DNA from 3 places in the Kitasatospora sp. HPM-01-4 genome. Region 1 is predicted to be linked to each of the others. Evidence: riboswitches for the same ligand, from Rfam matches in the RefSeq annotation. Region 1 holds a riboswitch; each other region holds the start of a gene.

Region 1 (4,871 bases):
AGGAAGTCACCCCGGGCGGCGGCCGCTCCGACATTGCGGGCATGGTTGATGCCCTTGCGCGCGAAGGCGTCCACCACCCTCAGTTCCGGCAGCTCGGGCCTCCACTCCCGGGCCGCGTCGGCCGTACCGTCGGCGGAGCCGTTGTCCGCCACGACGACCTCCCACGCCCCCGGGTACTCCTGCCGGCTCAGCGCCTCCAGCTGGCCGGGCAGCACCAGCGCGGCATCACGGGCCGGGATCACGACGCTGACCAGCTCCGGCATGGGCCGAAGCGTCCCCTGGGCGGCGGTGCTCACCCGTTCCTCCTCAGCTGCGGCGGCGACCGCGGTCCGCGAGCGGTCCGGGCTTCCCGGAGTACCCGTCGATGCGTGGGCGCGAGCCGGGCGACCTACCGGCGGCTCTCGTGCCCCAAGTCGCCCAGTGACCGCGCACCTTGCCGTTCCGGTCGTCGACGGCGACGCGCGGCGGTCCGAGGAGCGGGCACGGCGGACGGGGGCGGGCACGGCGGACGGGCGCGGGCACGGCGGACGGGCGCGGGCACGGCGGACGGGCGCGGAGCCGGTCGGTGACCGCCGGCCGTTCGCAGACCGCCGGGTGTGCTCCGGTCTGCGTCAGCCGGCCGGGAAGTCGAAGGTGTAACCCTGCTCGACCAGCCACGGGAGCAGCTGGGACAGCGCGGCCACCGTCTCGCTGCGGTCGCCGCCGCCGTCGTGCATCAGGATGATGCCGCCCGGGTGCAGCTCGCGCTGCGCGGTGGCGACGATCTCCGCGACCCCGGGCTTCGCCCAGTCGCGGGTGTCGACCGTCCATCCGAGCGGGCGCAGACCGGCCTGCACGGCGATCTGGCGGTTCTGGGCGGTGAAGTCACCGCCGGGGGCGCGGAACCACGAGACCTCGGCGCCCGGGCCGCCGGCCTTGAGGATCATGTCCTTGGCCGCGTCGATCTCGTAGACCTGCTGGTCCTGCGGGAGGGTGTGCATCGGCTGCGGGTGGTGCACGGTGTGGTCGCACAGGCGGTGGCCCTCGGCCAGGATGCGCTGGACCGCCTTCGGGTTCGCGGTGGCCTGGGGGCCGATCTCGCAGAACGTCGCCTTGGCGTGGTAGCGCTGCAGCAGGTCGAGGATCGCGTCGGTGGCCGGGCCGGGGCCGTCGTCGAAGGTGAGCGCGACCGTCTTGCCCCCGCCGCCGGCGGTGGCGGTGTGGTAGACGATCGACGAGCCCGGGGCGTCCGGTACGGGCTGCGGCGCTGCGGGGGCGGGCGCGGCGGGTTTGGCGGCGGCCGGCGCGGGCGCGGCGGGCTTGCCGGGGGCGGCTGGCGCGGGCACGGCGGGGGCCGGCGCAGGCACGGCGGTCCCTGTGGTGGGGGCCGTGGTGGGGGCGGCGTGCTTGGTGGAGAGGGCGACGGGTGCGGCACCCGTCACAGCGGCCGGCGCGCCGTGGCCGGGTGTCTGCCCGGTGGTGGCGCCGGGGGCGGCGGGGCTCGCAGGCGCGGCTGCGGAGGCGGCGGCGCCGGGCGGCGCCGTACCGGGGGTACCGGCGCCGGGCGGTACTGCTCCGGGGGACGGCTGCGCGGGCGCCGGCGTGGTGGCGCTGACCCGCACGCTCGGGCTCCCGGCCGCGGCGGCGGCGCTACCGCTCGTAGCGGCGCCGTACGAGGTCGCGCCGCACGCGCAGGCGAGCGCGAGCGGAAGGACGGCGGCGCATCCTGCTGCGGCCCGGCGAAGAATCGTGCGGGTGGTGGCCTGCTCCGGCATGGCTGTTGCTCCTGGGGTCGTACAGAGGCCCGGCATGCCACCGGGCTTCCTTTCGACAATGGCCGCCGGTCGCACGCTTCCAAAGCGTTCGCGGCTTCTTGAGACCGTTCTCACGTCCGACGGACAGGCGGGGTGAGGGGCCAGGACAGCGCTCTCAGCGGCGGTGCCGGGCGGCTGCCGGGCGCCAGTCGCGATCCGACGCCGACGACCCGCGAGACCCGTGCGCCGCACCACCCCCGCCCCCGCGGAACGGCGGTCGTCCCGCTTCCCGCGATCACACCCATGGACACCCGATCGGCCCGAGGCCGGCTCCCGCCTCAGCGGGAGCGGATCCGCCATTCGATGATCCCGGCCGGCCGGAAGGGCTTCCGATCAACCGTCAACCGTGCTCCACCGCGGCGGAGTCGGACCTGCGTCGCCCGCGGTCGACCATGCGTCGTGGGCGACCGGAGCAGTTCATCCACCGCGGCCACGGCCGGTGCGCCTCCCGGCCGAGAACGCCTCGTACCGTGGGCTCCCTCCCCTCGAACCGGCTTGCGCGGCCCGCTTTTCGGTTTATAGTGGCTGAGGTTTTCATTGGGCACCTCGTTCGGTGAGGCGTCTTCACGGACACAGGCCACTGATCCCACCCGTCGAGAGACGCTCCGGATCAGGACAGGTCTCCCCGACCTAAGGGGTGACCCCAAGTGGCTTCCGGCCCGCGGGCCGGATTACGCCGTGGAGTGCCAAAGCTCTGACGAGTTGGGGTGAGCCGGCGGCTTCCGTGCGCGTCGGTGAGCTCCTTGCCGTGTCGTTCAGGCGCCGTCGTGCGCCTCGGCCGGGAGGAGGCGAGAGACATGGAATGCAGTAGTACGGGCCGTATCCGGCCCCGCGCCCGCCTGTCCTCGCTTCGTACCGGCACGCGCTGACACTCCTCACGGCTGACTCCGACGCCAGCGATCCGCCCGCACCCGGGTGCGGTCGCCCGGCCTGCCGTGGGTCCGCCCCCGCGTGCCCTCCAGCCTTTGCCCCTGGAGGTTGCCATGACCACCCTGATGATCGGCCGCACCGTGCACGGCCCCGCCGCCACGTCCCGGCCCACCGGTATCCACCTCGGCCGCCGGGCCGCACACCTGCTGCGAGGCCTTCGCCTCCGGAGGACCGGCGCCGCGGCCCACACCGCCCCGCTCGTGCCGATGGCTCCGGCCGACTGCCGTGCCCGCGGATACCTGCGGCTGACCCTGCAGGACGGCACGCCGCGGCTGTACCTCCTCGACCACCGCGACTTCGCGGCCACCACCTCGCCCGAGGTGGCCTATGACGCCCGGGTGCACACCGCCTACCAGCTACTCCTCCAGGGCCACCGCCCCGAGGAGATCGCCGAGCGGCTCGCTCTGCCCGCGGCGGCCGCCCAGCGGATCGCCGAGCACGCCGAGCGTTCCGGACCGAACGGCCCGGGGAACCGGCCGCCGCTCAGCTGACGGCCCGCCCCGAGATCGACCACACGTACGCCCCTCGCCCGACCGATGTCGCCCGGGATTCACCAGGCCCGGGTTGACTCGGCTCGCCGCCCCGTTCCGAAGGAGGTGCCCCGTGCACGCCCTGACCACCCTCGACTTCCTCGTCCGCCTCGCCGCCGGTGTCAGCTGCGGGGCCCTGATCGGCGTCGAACGCCAGTGGCGTGCGCGGATGGCCGGCCTGCGCACCAACGCGCTGGTCGCCGCGGGAGCCACCCTGTTCGTGCTCTACAGCGAGGCCGTCGGCGACACCGGCAGCCCGACCAGGGTCGCCTCCTACGTCGTCTCCGGCATCGGCTTCCTCGGCGGTGGCGTCATCCTCCGCGACGGCGCCGGGGTGCGCGGCCTCAACACCGCGGCCACCCTGTGGTGCTCCGCCGCCGTCGGTGTCCTCGCCGCCTCCGGCAAGCTCGACCTGGCCGTCCTCGGCGCCCTCGCGGTGCTCACCGTCCACCTCGTCCTGCGCCCGGCCGGCCGGCTGCTCGACCGCGCGCCCTCGGCCGGCACCGACCCCGACTCGACCACCCGGGCCACCGTCCACCTGGAGTGCGAACGCCAGGCGGAGACCCAGATCCGCGCGCTCCTGCTGCAGGCGCTGGCCGCCTCCGGCCTCGCGCCGACCGGCCTGCGCGCCCGCCGCGAGCAGGGCGAGACCACCAGCCTGCGCGCCACGGTCGCGGTCACCGGCGACGTCACCGCCGCCCTGGAGCAGGTGGTCACCCGGCTCTCCCTCGAACCGGGCGTCCGCGACCTGCACTGGCACCTGGAGGACGAACACGACCGCGCCGAGCACGAGGTGCTCGCCTGAGCCGACATGCTGGCCATCGGCGCGCTCGGTTGGTAGGACAGCCTCATGCAGCCTGTGCAGGGGACTCCCGGTCACTCCCGCTACGACGTCGTGATCGTCGGCGGCGGCCACAACGGGCTGGTCGCTGCGGCGTACCTGGCACGGGCCGGGCGCAGCGTCCTGGTGCTCGAACGGCTGGACCGCACCGGCGGGGCGGCGGTCTCGGCCCAGGCGTTCCCGGGCGTGCCGGCGCGGCTGTCGCGGTACTCCTACCTGGTGAGCCTGCTGCCACGGAAGATCGTCGACGAGCTGGGCCTGCGCTTCACGGTCCGCCGGCGCCGGATCTCCTCGTACACCCCTACCGTGCGCTCCGGGCGGCCGACCGGGCTGCTGGTGGACGCCGGCGATCCGGCGCGTACCGCCGCCTACTTCCGTGAACTGACCGGCTCGGAAATGGAGTTCACCGCCTGGCAGGAGTTCTGGGCGATGACCTCCCGGGTGGCAGGGCGGGTCTTCCCCTCGCTCACCGAGCCGCTGCCCACCCGCGCGGAGCTGCGCCGCCGGGTGGACGACCCGGCCGCCTGGACCGCCCTGTTCGAGCGGCCCCTCGGCGAGACCCTGGAGCGGACGTTCACCGACGACCTGGTACGCGGCGTGGTCCTGACGGATGCGCTGATCGGCACCTTCAGCCACGCCCATGATCCGTCGCTGCGCCAGAACCGCTGCTTCCTCTACCACGTGATCGGCGGCGGCACCGGACAGTGGCACGTCCCGGTGGGCGGAATGGGCTCGCTCACCGACGCGCTGGCCGACGCGGCCGGGTCCGCCGGCGCG
Region 2 (4,871 bases), 770 kb from region 1:
GATCGCCCCCTCGGCCGGCACCGTGGCCTACCGCGGTACCCCCCTGACCGCGGCCAACCCCGGCGTGGCGATGGTGTTCCAGTCCTTCGCCCTGCTGCCCTGGCTCACCGTCCAGCAGAACGTCGAACTGAGCCTGCAGGCACGGGGCGTGGCCGAGGGCGAACGGCGTGAGCGGGCCCTGAGAGCCATCGACCTGATCGGCCTGGACGGCTTCGAGGGCGCCTACCCCAAGGAGCTCTCGGGCGGCATGCGCCAGCGGGTCGGCTTCGCCCGCGCCCTGGTGGTCGAACCGGACGCGCTCTTCATGGACGAGCCGTTCTCCGCGCTGGACGTGCTGACCGCCGAGAACCTCCGCACCGAACTGGTCGGCCTCTGGGAGGGCCACGAGGCGCCGGTGAAGTCGATCCTGATCGTCACCCACAACATCGAGGAGGCCGTGCTGCTGGCCGACCGGATCCTGGTGCTGTCCTCCAACCCCGGCCGCATCCGCGCCGAGCTCACCGTCGACCTGCCCCGCCCCCGCGACCGCCGGACCCCGCAGTTCGAGGCGCTGGTCGACACCGTCTACGGCATCCTCACCGGTCGCGCCGAGGCCACCGCCGCCGCGTCCGGGCCCGCCGCCGGCCGGCCGACCGCGACCCCGATCACCGTCCCGCTGCCCGAGGCCAGCGTCGGCGGACTCGCCGGACTGCTGGAGATCCTGGTCGGCCGGGGCGGCGAGGACGGCCTGGCGGAGATCGCCGACGAGCTCAACTTCGAGGTGGACGACCTGCTGCCGCTGGTGGACGCCGCGGTACTGCTCGGCTTCGCCAGGACCGCCAACGCCCGGATCGAAATCACCGACTCCGGACGGGAGTTCACCGTCGCCGACATCCTCACCAGCAAGCAGCTGTTCGCCCGGACCGCCGCCCGCAACGCCCCTCTGGTCCGCGCCGTCGTCCAGGCCCTCACCGCCACCGACGACCGCACCATGCGCCGGGACTTCTTCCTCGACCTGCTGCGCCGGGGCTTCGACGCCGCCGACGCCCAGCGCCAGCTGGACATCGCCATCGACTGGGGCCGCTACGGCGAGCTCTACGACTACGACGCCCACGACACCCGGTTCACGCTGGAACCGGGCGCGGAGGCGGCACTCTGAGATCCACGGCGGGCCCTCGTCCGGGGAGTCGGCCCGCCCGGCGGGCCGGGCCTCACGCCGAGGGCTGGGCCTCGACGAACTCCAGCAGGTTGCCGACCGGGTCCTGGGTGTAGAAGCGGCGGGACGGAGGCAGGCTCTCGTCCCAGACCACCAGCGCACCGAGCGAGGCCAGGCGGGCGGCGAACTCGTCGATCTCGCTGACCGCCAGCCCCGGGTGGGCCTTGGTGGTGGGCCGGAAGCTCTCCTCGATCCCCAGGTAGAGCCGGACCCGGCCGCCGTCGGCCGCGAACCAGCAGCCGCGCCGGTCGGTCAGCGGCTGCGGCTTGGGGATCTCGGCCATCTGCAGCACATCGGCGTAGAAGGCGCGCAGCAGCTCCTCGCTGCCGGGCGGCGCGGCGAGCTGGACGTGGTCAAGAGCCGTGATCATGGAACGGGCTCCTCTCGGTTCGACGAATGGTCTTGGTGGGCCGGTCGGATCCGGCCGGTCCGGACCGACCGGCGACGGGGAGCGCGGCCTGCGGCGCCGCGGGCCCTGTCGCCGGTCGGTCTCAGCGGGTTCGGGTGGGCCGGACCGACGGCAGGTCCGCTCCCGCGGCACGCCGCCGGGCGGCGCCGGCCACGGCGCGCACCCCGGCCGGAACAGCGGTGAGCACGACCGCCTCGAGCAGCAGCAGGCCGAGCACGCCGATCAGCATCGTCCCCTCCGCGGTACGCGGGTGGAGCCTGGTCCTCGTCATCATCGTGATTCCCCTGTCGGTTGGCCGTGGTGGGCGGGTTCAGCCGTCCGAGTGCCGGGCGGCCTGGTCGGCGGCGACGGCGGCCTCCCAGCGGGCCCGTATCCGCTGCGGCGGGCAGGCGGGACGCTGGGCTGCGACGGCACTCAGGACGGGGTGATCGAGCGGACTCGCGGCCAGCCGCCCGGCCACCTCGGCCAGAACGGCGCGCACGCGACGGCGCGGGGAGCTGCTGGAGACGAACTCGACCTGGTGGAACGTGGCGAAGACGGACACGTCAACTCACCTTCGTGGACGGGCCGATGGGCATGCGAAGACACACCGCGGCCGGGGCTTTCGACGGTCGGCCGACGCCGTACCGCCGCGCCCTTGGCAGGCTGCACCCGGTGACGCGAACGCAGGAGAAGCGCGCAGAACGGGCGGCTACCGCATGCCAAGGAGGAACGAGGACAGACTGGGGTAAGGGCGACTGTGGCCCGGACTACTGCAATCCATGTCTCTCGCCTCCTCCCGGCCGGGGCGCGGAAACGCGCCGAATCGACACGGCCATGAGCGGACCGGCCCGATCGGCCGGTTCACCCCGACTCGTCAGAGCTTTGGCACTCCACGGCGTGATCCGGCCCGCGAGCCGGAAGCCACTTGGGATCAACCCTTAGGTCGGGAGGATCTGTCCTGATCCGGAGCGTCTCTCGACGGGTGGGATCAGTGGCCTGTGTCCGTGAAGACGCCTCACCGAACGAGGTGCCCTCTTCAAACCACAGAGAGCATAGTCCCTCCGCCAGGACGGGCCCGAACACTTTGCCAGAACTTGACCACCGGCGCCCGTGGCGACACCCGGCGCCGATGGGAACAGCCGCCCGGCCGCAACGGCCCCCGGGAGTGTCGGCGATATGACGCACCGTCAACTGCTGTAGAACCGTGGCATGTACCACACTCCGGCCACCGCCACCCGGAACTCCGGGGCCTCTCCGGCCATCCGCCGCCCTGCGGTCCTCCGCGCCGCCCGAAGCCTGCCCCGGCCCGTCGCCCTGGTCGCCGTCGCCACCGCCGTGGCCACCGTCTGCGCGACCGGCTTCACGCCGCCGGCCGGTACCGCCGTCCCGGCGGACCGGGTCCTGCAGCACCAGTTCGCCGCTGCGGCAAGGGAGTTCGGGGTGCCGCAGCCCGTCCTGCTGGCGCTGGCCTACCAGCAGACCCGTTGGGAGTCCCACCGGGGACGGCCGAGCACCACCGGCAACTACGGCGTACTCGGCCTGACCCAGGTGGACGTGGCGGCCGTGAACGCCGCCGCCGGACACCGGGAGCCCGAGGCACGGGGACGCGGCGACGACCGGCTCCCGGGGCGTCGCACCACCGGCCCGGCCGCCCGCCTCGTGGACTCCCCGGCGCTGCACACCCTGGACGCCGCCGCCGGGTTGCTCCACCGCCCGGCCGGACAGCTGAGGAGCGACCCCGCGCAGAACCTCCGCGGCGGCGCGGCCCTGCTCGCGCGGTACCAGCGGGCCCTCGGCGCCCCCCGGTCGGCCGACCCGGGTGCCTGGTACGGCGCGGTGGCCCGGTTCGGCGCGGGCGGCGCGACGGGGCAGGACGCCACGGCCGGCCGGGTACTCGCCGACCGGGTGTTCCGGACCGTTCGCACCGGCGCCTCGCGCACCACCCCCGAGGGCCAGCGGCTCACCCTGCCCGCCGACCCGGACCTGGTGGTGGCCCGGCCCCCGGACCGGCCCGTGCCGGGAGCCGGGCGGCAGGCCGCCGAGTGCCCGGAGGACCTCGGCTGCGACTTCGTCCCCGCCGCGTACGCCCTGACCGACCCCAAGGACCCGACCTCCTACGGGAACTACAACCCGGCCAACCGTCCCGAGGACGGCCAGCGGATCCGCTGGATCGTCATCCACGACACCGAGAGCGACTACGCCGGGGCGCTCGCCGCCTTCCAGGACCCGCGCGACCAGGCCACCGCGCACTACCTGGTGCGCGCCTCCGACGGGCACACCACCCAGCTGGTGCACACCCGGGACATCGCCTGGCACTCCGGCAACAAGACCGTCAACATGCACAGCGTCGGGATCGAGCACGAGGGGTTCGCGCTCCCCGAGGACCGGCCGACCTGGTACTCGGAGCAGCTGTACCGGTCCTCGGCCGAGCTGGTGCGCTACCTCGCGGCGCGGTTCGGCGTCCCGCTGGACCGCCGGCACATCATCGGCCACGACGACGTACCGGGGCCGACCCAGGCCGACGTCCCCAAGATGCACTGGGACCCGGGAACGTTCTGGGACTGGGGCCACTACCTCGAACTGCTGGGGGCGCCGATCGGGCCCGGCGCCGACGTCCCGCCGCGGGCCGGCGACACCGTCGTGATCGCCCCGGCCTTCTCCTCCAACCAGCCCCCGGTCACCGGGGTGGCGGCCCGGCCGGAGAACTTCGTCTATCTGCGCACCCGGCCGGCCGCCGACGCACCGCTGGTCAACGGCGGCACCACCAGGGCGGACGACTGGAGCGACAAGGCGGTGACCGGTACCGAGTACGTGGTCGCCGACCAGCAGGGCGACTGGACGGCGATCTGGTACGACGGCAAGAAGTGCTGGTTCGCCAATCGGAACGGACGAGCCGCCCGGACCGAGCCCGCGCCCGCCGGCCTGCCCGACCCCGCGGGTCCTCCCGCCCGGACGGTGCTGACCCCCCGCCCCGGCCTCGCCTCGATCCCGGTGTACGGCCGGGCCTATCCCGAGGCCGCCGCATACGCCCGCCACCCGGCCATCAAACCGCTGCCGGTGGTGGCGCTGGACGCGAGCGTTCCGGCGGGGCAGGCCTACCTGGCCGTCGACGGCACACCGGCGCCCGGCGACTACTTCTACGATCGGAACATCGACGGGGACGCACCCGACGACCGGACCCTGGTGGTCGGCACGGTCACCTACTACCCGATCCGCTACAACCACCGGCTGGCGTTCCTGAAGTCCTCCGACGTCGAGGTGGTCCGTCCGCAGCACCCGCGGAGC
Region 3 (4,871 bases), 5.3 Mb from region 1:
CAGGGTGAGCACGCCGAGCAGCGCCGTCCCCTCCCGGGTACGGGGGCGGGTGATCCGGGCAGGTGGGCGGACGTCCCGGGGCGGCATGGCCCGGGAGTGGAAGTACGGCCTCATCGGAGTTCCTCCGCGTCGGGTTCTCGCGCCGCTGCCCGGGCACCGGCGGTACGAGGCCGGGGCCGCCGCCCGGGGAGGCGGCCCCGGTCAGGGGGATCAGGCGATGGCTTCCTCGTCCACTCCGGTGCTGCCGTCGTGCAGGTGCCAGTGCAGGTCCCGGACGGCCGGTTCGAGCGAGAGCCGGGTGACCACCCGCTCCTCATCGGCGACCGACCGTAGTTGACCGGCCGTCAGGCCGCCACGAACGCCAGGCTCGGGTCGTACTTGTACCCGATCTGGCGGACGGTGGCGATACTGGCGCGGTGGTCCGGACCGAGCTTGCGGCGCAGCCGGGCGATGTGGGTGTTGATGGTGCGGGTGTCACCGTTGTCCGGCCGCTCCCAGACGGCCTCCATCAGCTGGCCGCGCGAGTGAACCCGCAGCGGATTGGCCACCAGGTGCGCGAGAAGTTCGAACTCCAGGTAAGTCAGCTCGAGTTGGCGCCCTTCGACGGTGGCGGTCCGGAAGGTCTGGTCGACCACCACACGCTGCTGCGCCGACCTCGCGGGCCGGCCCGGAGCGGCGGCCAGGGTGGTGGCCGGGGTGGTGGCCGAAGCGGCGGGCGGGGCAGCGGGCGGGGCGGGGCGGTGGGTCGCGGTGTGGTGGTCCGAGAAGATGACGTTCAGCCGTGGGTAGCGCACGACCATGTCGGCCTCCTGGCGGTACGAGTACGAGTTCGGGTTCGGGCTTGGGCGGCGGGCGTCCGGTCGGCGAGGGGCTCGGTCGGCGGAGTCCGCCGGCACAGGGCTCAACCGGCGGAGGATTCAGGCGGCCGAGCGCCAGGTGGCCTCCAGGCGCGGCCGGCCGTCGCGGCCGGGAACGGTGTGCCAGCCGGCCCGCAGTGCCGTCCGGCGCACCGGTACCGGAGACGGCTCGACCGGCGAGGCCGGCGCGTGCAGGACCACGCTGTCGAGCGCGGCCGCCGACAGGCTGTCGGCGAGGTGCGTCCTGGACGACCGGGAGGCTCCCCGGGCCCGGCCGACCGGAATCGGGATGTTGATCTGGAACAGGGCGAGTGCGGACACGGGACGGTCACCTCCGTGGTGAGAACGGCATGCCGAAGCCATGGCTCGGCGTGCTGCAAGGCGAAGAGTGGGAGGGGTACGGGGCGCAGGGAGTGCCACGCACCGAAGGGGCGCGAGGCGCGGGAGGAGCGCGACGTACGAAAGTGGCGCGAGGCGCGGGGAAGTGCGCCGGTGCCGGGGACCGCGGCGGGCGGTCAGGCGGCCCGGACGCCCTGAACAGCCCGGGCGGCCTCGGCGATCCGGTGTGCGGCCGGCAGCGGCAGGTCGGCGAAGTGCGCGAGCCAGCCGGGGTGGTGGCCCTGACGGGCCAGCAGGTATGCGAGGTGCACGCGGGGCTCGTACGCGGAGTCGGCGTAGTTCGGCGTCCCGGAGTCGGGGCAGGTGCCGGGGTCGTCGAGCCGGTAGGCGCGCTCGGCGCCGTCGTGCAGGGTCAGACGCAGGCGCGGGCAGCTGTGGGCGCGCCGGGCGGTGATGCCGTCCGGCTCGACGGTGCGGCCGGTCTGGCGGGGGTGGAGCAGCGAGACGTGCATGGCTGGTTCTCCCTTCCTCGGGCGAGGGGGCGGCGAGAGGCCTATGACTGTTCGGGACTACGGGGTGGGGCACCGGTGGTGCCGGGGTGGGGGAGGCCGCTGTGGGCCGGCCTCCCCCACCGCCGGGTCACTGGGAGATCGCCACCTGGACGATCTTCACGACGACCAGGACCATCGCGACCAGCAGGTAGGTGCGCAGCGCGCCCATGCCGATCTTGCGGGCGGTGGACATGGTCGGACGGGCCAGGGTCTCCAGCGGGGGCATCCGCCAGTTCTCGCGCCCGGTGCGGTCGATCGGGTCCTCCTTGGTGGCGGTGCGCCGGCGGGTGAAGGAGAACCCGGCGGCCAGCACCCCGAGGACGCCGCAGGCGGCCATGATGTCGAGGATCGCCGAGGAGCTGATGTTCGGCCACAGGACCGAGGCGGTCAGGATGACCGACAGGGTGACCAGGACGCCGATCACGGCGGAGGTGAAGGCGTTGGTCTTGGGACCGTTCACCCAGGGGCCCAGGGCCTCCTTGTCGTTGCAGAGCAGCAGCAGGAAGACCGAGGCGGAGGGCAGCAGCACACCGGCCAGGACCTGGACGCCCTGGGTGAGCAGGCCCAGCGTGCTGTCGCTGGCGGCCAGGACGATGATCGCCGCGGCGGCGACCAGACCGGCGTAGACGGCGTAGAAGCCCTTGGCGTTGCCGACCCCGCGGTGCAGCGAGTGCTTGATGCCGAAGACGTCGCCGATCGCGTAGGCGGTGGAGAGCGAGACCGCGAAGGCGCCGATGATCGAGGCGTCCAGCAGGGCGATCGCGAACAGCACGCCGACCAGCTTGCCCGCGTGGTCCTCCAGGCCCTTGGCGATGCCCGCCGCGTCGGTGAACTGGCCGAAGCCGTCGGTGCCGGTGAAGGCGGCGGCGGTGAAGCCCATCATCGCGGCGGCGCCGACGACCACGATCACGATGCCGATCCACAGGTCGGCCTTCTCGTACTTCATGAAGCGCGGGGTGATCCGCTTGTCGATGACGTACGACTGCTGGAAGAAGAGCTGCCAGGGGGCGACCGTGGTACCGACGATGCTGATGATCAGCAGCATCACGGTGGCCAGCTCGCCGCTGCCGCCGGGCATGCTGGGAACCACGAAGTCGTGGGCCATCTGCGAGGTCTTGGGGTGGACCATGAAGTAGATCGGCACCAGCAGCAGCGATCCGGCGCACAGCGCGACCGCGATCCGCTCGAAGCGGCGGAAGGAGCCGGTGAAGGCGGAGGCGATGATGATCGCGGCGGCCAGGATGACCGAGCCGACCTTCGGCAGACCCAGGTAGCCCGCCGCCAGCGTGATCCCGATGAACTCGGTGACCAGGGTCAGCGCGTTGAGCAGGAACAGGTCGATCACGCTGAACGCGCCCCAGAACTTGCCGAAGCGCTCCAGGATCAGCCGGGCGTGGCCGACACCGGTGACGGCACCCAGTCTGAGCACCATCTCCTGGTTGACGTAGAGCACCGGGACCAGCAGCAGCAGGGTCCACAGCAGGCTGGTGCCGTAGTTCTGGCCGGCGTTGCCGTAGGTGGAGAACGCACCGGCGTCGTTGTCGCCGACCATCACGATCAGGCCGGGCCCGACGATCGCCAGCAGCGTCTTGAGCTTGGCGGAGAGGCCCTGGCGCGGGTCGGTGTCGTTGAGGCTGATGGTGCCCAGGGCGCCCTGGATGTCGCCGACGTGAGCGTCGTCGAGCACCGCGGCGCGCGGCGCCGAGATCGACGGTGGAGTCATCGTGGTGTCGGTCATGGCGAACCTCCCTTGCCCCCCGGTTTCACGGGGAGAGTTCGGGTGGCGCGCAGCAGCAATCCCCTTCACGAGGGCACACCGCGGCAGCCCGCGGCGGAATAGCGCCATGAGGTCATAAGGACATGAGGGCATGGCGCAGCACCGAGCGGACGGTGTGTCAGAAAAGCTCGTGAAGAAGGTTGTTACCGCGTGCCGATGGAGAACGAGGACATGCGGATGTGGGGCCGTTTATGGCCCGGACTACTGCAACTCGAATCCATGTCTCTCGCCTCCTTCCGGCCGGGACGCAGCTGTGCGTCGTATCGACACGGCAAGGAGCGGACCAGCCGAAACGGCCGGTTCACCCCAACTCGTCAGAGCTTTGGCACTCCACGGCGTGATCCGGCTCACCAGCCGGAAGCCACTTGGGATCAACCCTTAGGTCGGGAAGATCTGTCCTGATCCGGAGCGTCTCTCGACGGTTGGGATCAGTGGCCTGTGTCCGTGAAGACGCCTCACCGAACGAGGTGCCTTTTCAAACCTCATCAAGCGTAGACCCACCGGAAGGGTGCACCGACCACATTTACCGAATTTTGACCGATCTTCTCGATCGAAACGGGAACCCCGGTGCCGTCCTCGACAACTCCGGCCACTGCGAGCCGTTTTGCGACCCGCTTTCACCCTCACGGCCCGATCCGGCGCCCCCTGGGGCCGCCGCTCAGGGCGGCCTGCAGCAGCACGGCCGGCGCGAAGAGCCTGGTCGGCGGCGCGGTCAGCGAGAGGGTGTCGATGAAGGCGTCCTGCGCGGCCTTGCTGCGCTGGGCGGCGTTCAACACCCGGTCCAGATAGGCGTGCTGGAGCTTCAGCAGCGGCCCCCGACGGCCGCCGAGGGTGGTGTCGTAGCGCAGGTCCTCGGCGCAGGCCGCCCGCCAGGCCGCCCCCGCCTCGCGGAACACCGCGCGCTGGATCATCCTGGAGTTCACCGGGAGTTCAACTACCGTCTGTCTACGGGCGATCGGTCCACGGGACCTGTGGGCTCCGGAAGCTCCGGCCGCGAGCAGATCGCGCAGCACCAGCGCGGACCGGGCCGCCACCGACATGCCCTGCCCGTACATCGGGTTGAAGGTGCAGGCAGCGTCGCCGACCACCAGCAGCCCCTCGGGTAGACCGGCCAGCCGCTCGTAGTGCCGCCGCCGGCTGGGCGGCGGGCGGAAGCCGTGGATCGGGGCGACCGGTTCGAGGCCCTTGAGCAGCTCGTACAGGTCCGGTGTGCGCAACTCCCGGCTGAAGGCGAGGAATCCGTCGAGGTCGGTGGGTGCGGTGAAGCCGCGCATCCCGCCGACCGTCACCATCCAGCGGTCCCCCTCCACCGGGAACAGCAGCCCGAAGCGCGGATTGCGCCCGGGC

Evidence for each region. A riboswitch is a leader RNA that binds a small molecule or an ion and turns the genes downstream of it on or off. The one in region 1 is predicted to bind magnesium.
Region 2: it holds a riboswitch for magnesium, as region 1 does, so the genes downstream of both, ACSMTC_RS02650 (hypothetical protein) here and ACSMTC_RS05835 (hypothetical protein) in region 1, are expected to answer to the same signal.
Region 3: it holds a riboswitch for magnesium, as region 1 does, so the genes downstream of both, ACSMTC_RS29070 (NRAMP family divalent metal transporter) here and ACSMTC_RS05835 (hypothetical protein) in region 1, are expected to answer to the same signal.

The regions. Positions count from the first base shown of each region.
Region 1 covers NZ_JBPQGP010000005.1:1,379,237-1,384,107, forward strand. Annotated here, with positions in the region: gene ACSMTC_RS05825 (glycosyltransferase family 2 protein) at 1-296, opposite strand, end outside; gene ACSMTC_RS05830 (polysaccharide deacetylase family protein) at 612-1,754, opposite strand; M-box (ykoK) riboswitch at 2,332-2,507, shown strand; gene ACSMTC_RS05835 (hypothetical protein) at 2,777-3,214, shown strand; gene ACSMTC_RS05840 (MgtC/SapB family protein) at 3,327-4,058, shown strand; gene ACSMTC_RS05845 (phytoene desaturase family protein) at 4,104-4,871, shown strand, end outside.
Region 2 covers NZ_JBPQGP010000005.1:605,083-609,953, forward strand. Annotated here, with positions in the region: gene ACSMTC_RS02635 (ABC transporter ATP-binding protein) at 1-1,138, shown strand, start outside; gene ACSMTC_RS02640 (VOC family protein) at 1,191-1,565, opposite strand; gene ACSMTC_RS02645 (hypothetical protein) at 1,687-1,875, opposite strand; gene ACSMTC_RS02650 (hypothetical protein) at 1,915-2,148, opposite strand; M-box (ykoK) riboswitch at 2,445-2,620, opposite strand; gene ACSMTC_RS02655 (N-acetylmuramoyl-L-alanine amidase) at 2,796-4,871, shown strand, end outside.
Region 3 covers NZ_JBPQGP010000005.1:6,645,620-6,650,490, reverse strand. Annotated here, with positions in the region: gene ACSMTC_RS29090 (hypothetical protein) at 1-114, opposite strand, end outside; gene ACSMTC_RS29085 (winged helix-turn-helix domain-containing protein) at 345-800, opposite strand; gene ACSMTC_RS29080 (hypothetical protein) at 918-1,178, opposite strand; gene ACSMTC_RS29075 (hypothetical protein) at 1,373-1,708, opposite strand; gene ACSMTC_RS29070 (NRAMP family divalent metal transporter) at 1,836-3,485, opposite strand; M-box (ykoK) riboswitch at 3,823-3,998, opposite strand; gene ACSMTC_RS29065 (NAD(P)/FAD-dependent oxidoreductase) at 4,148-4,871, opposite strand, start outside.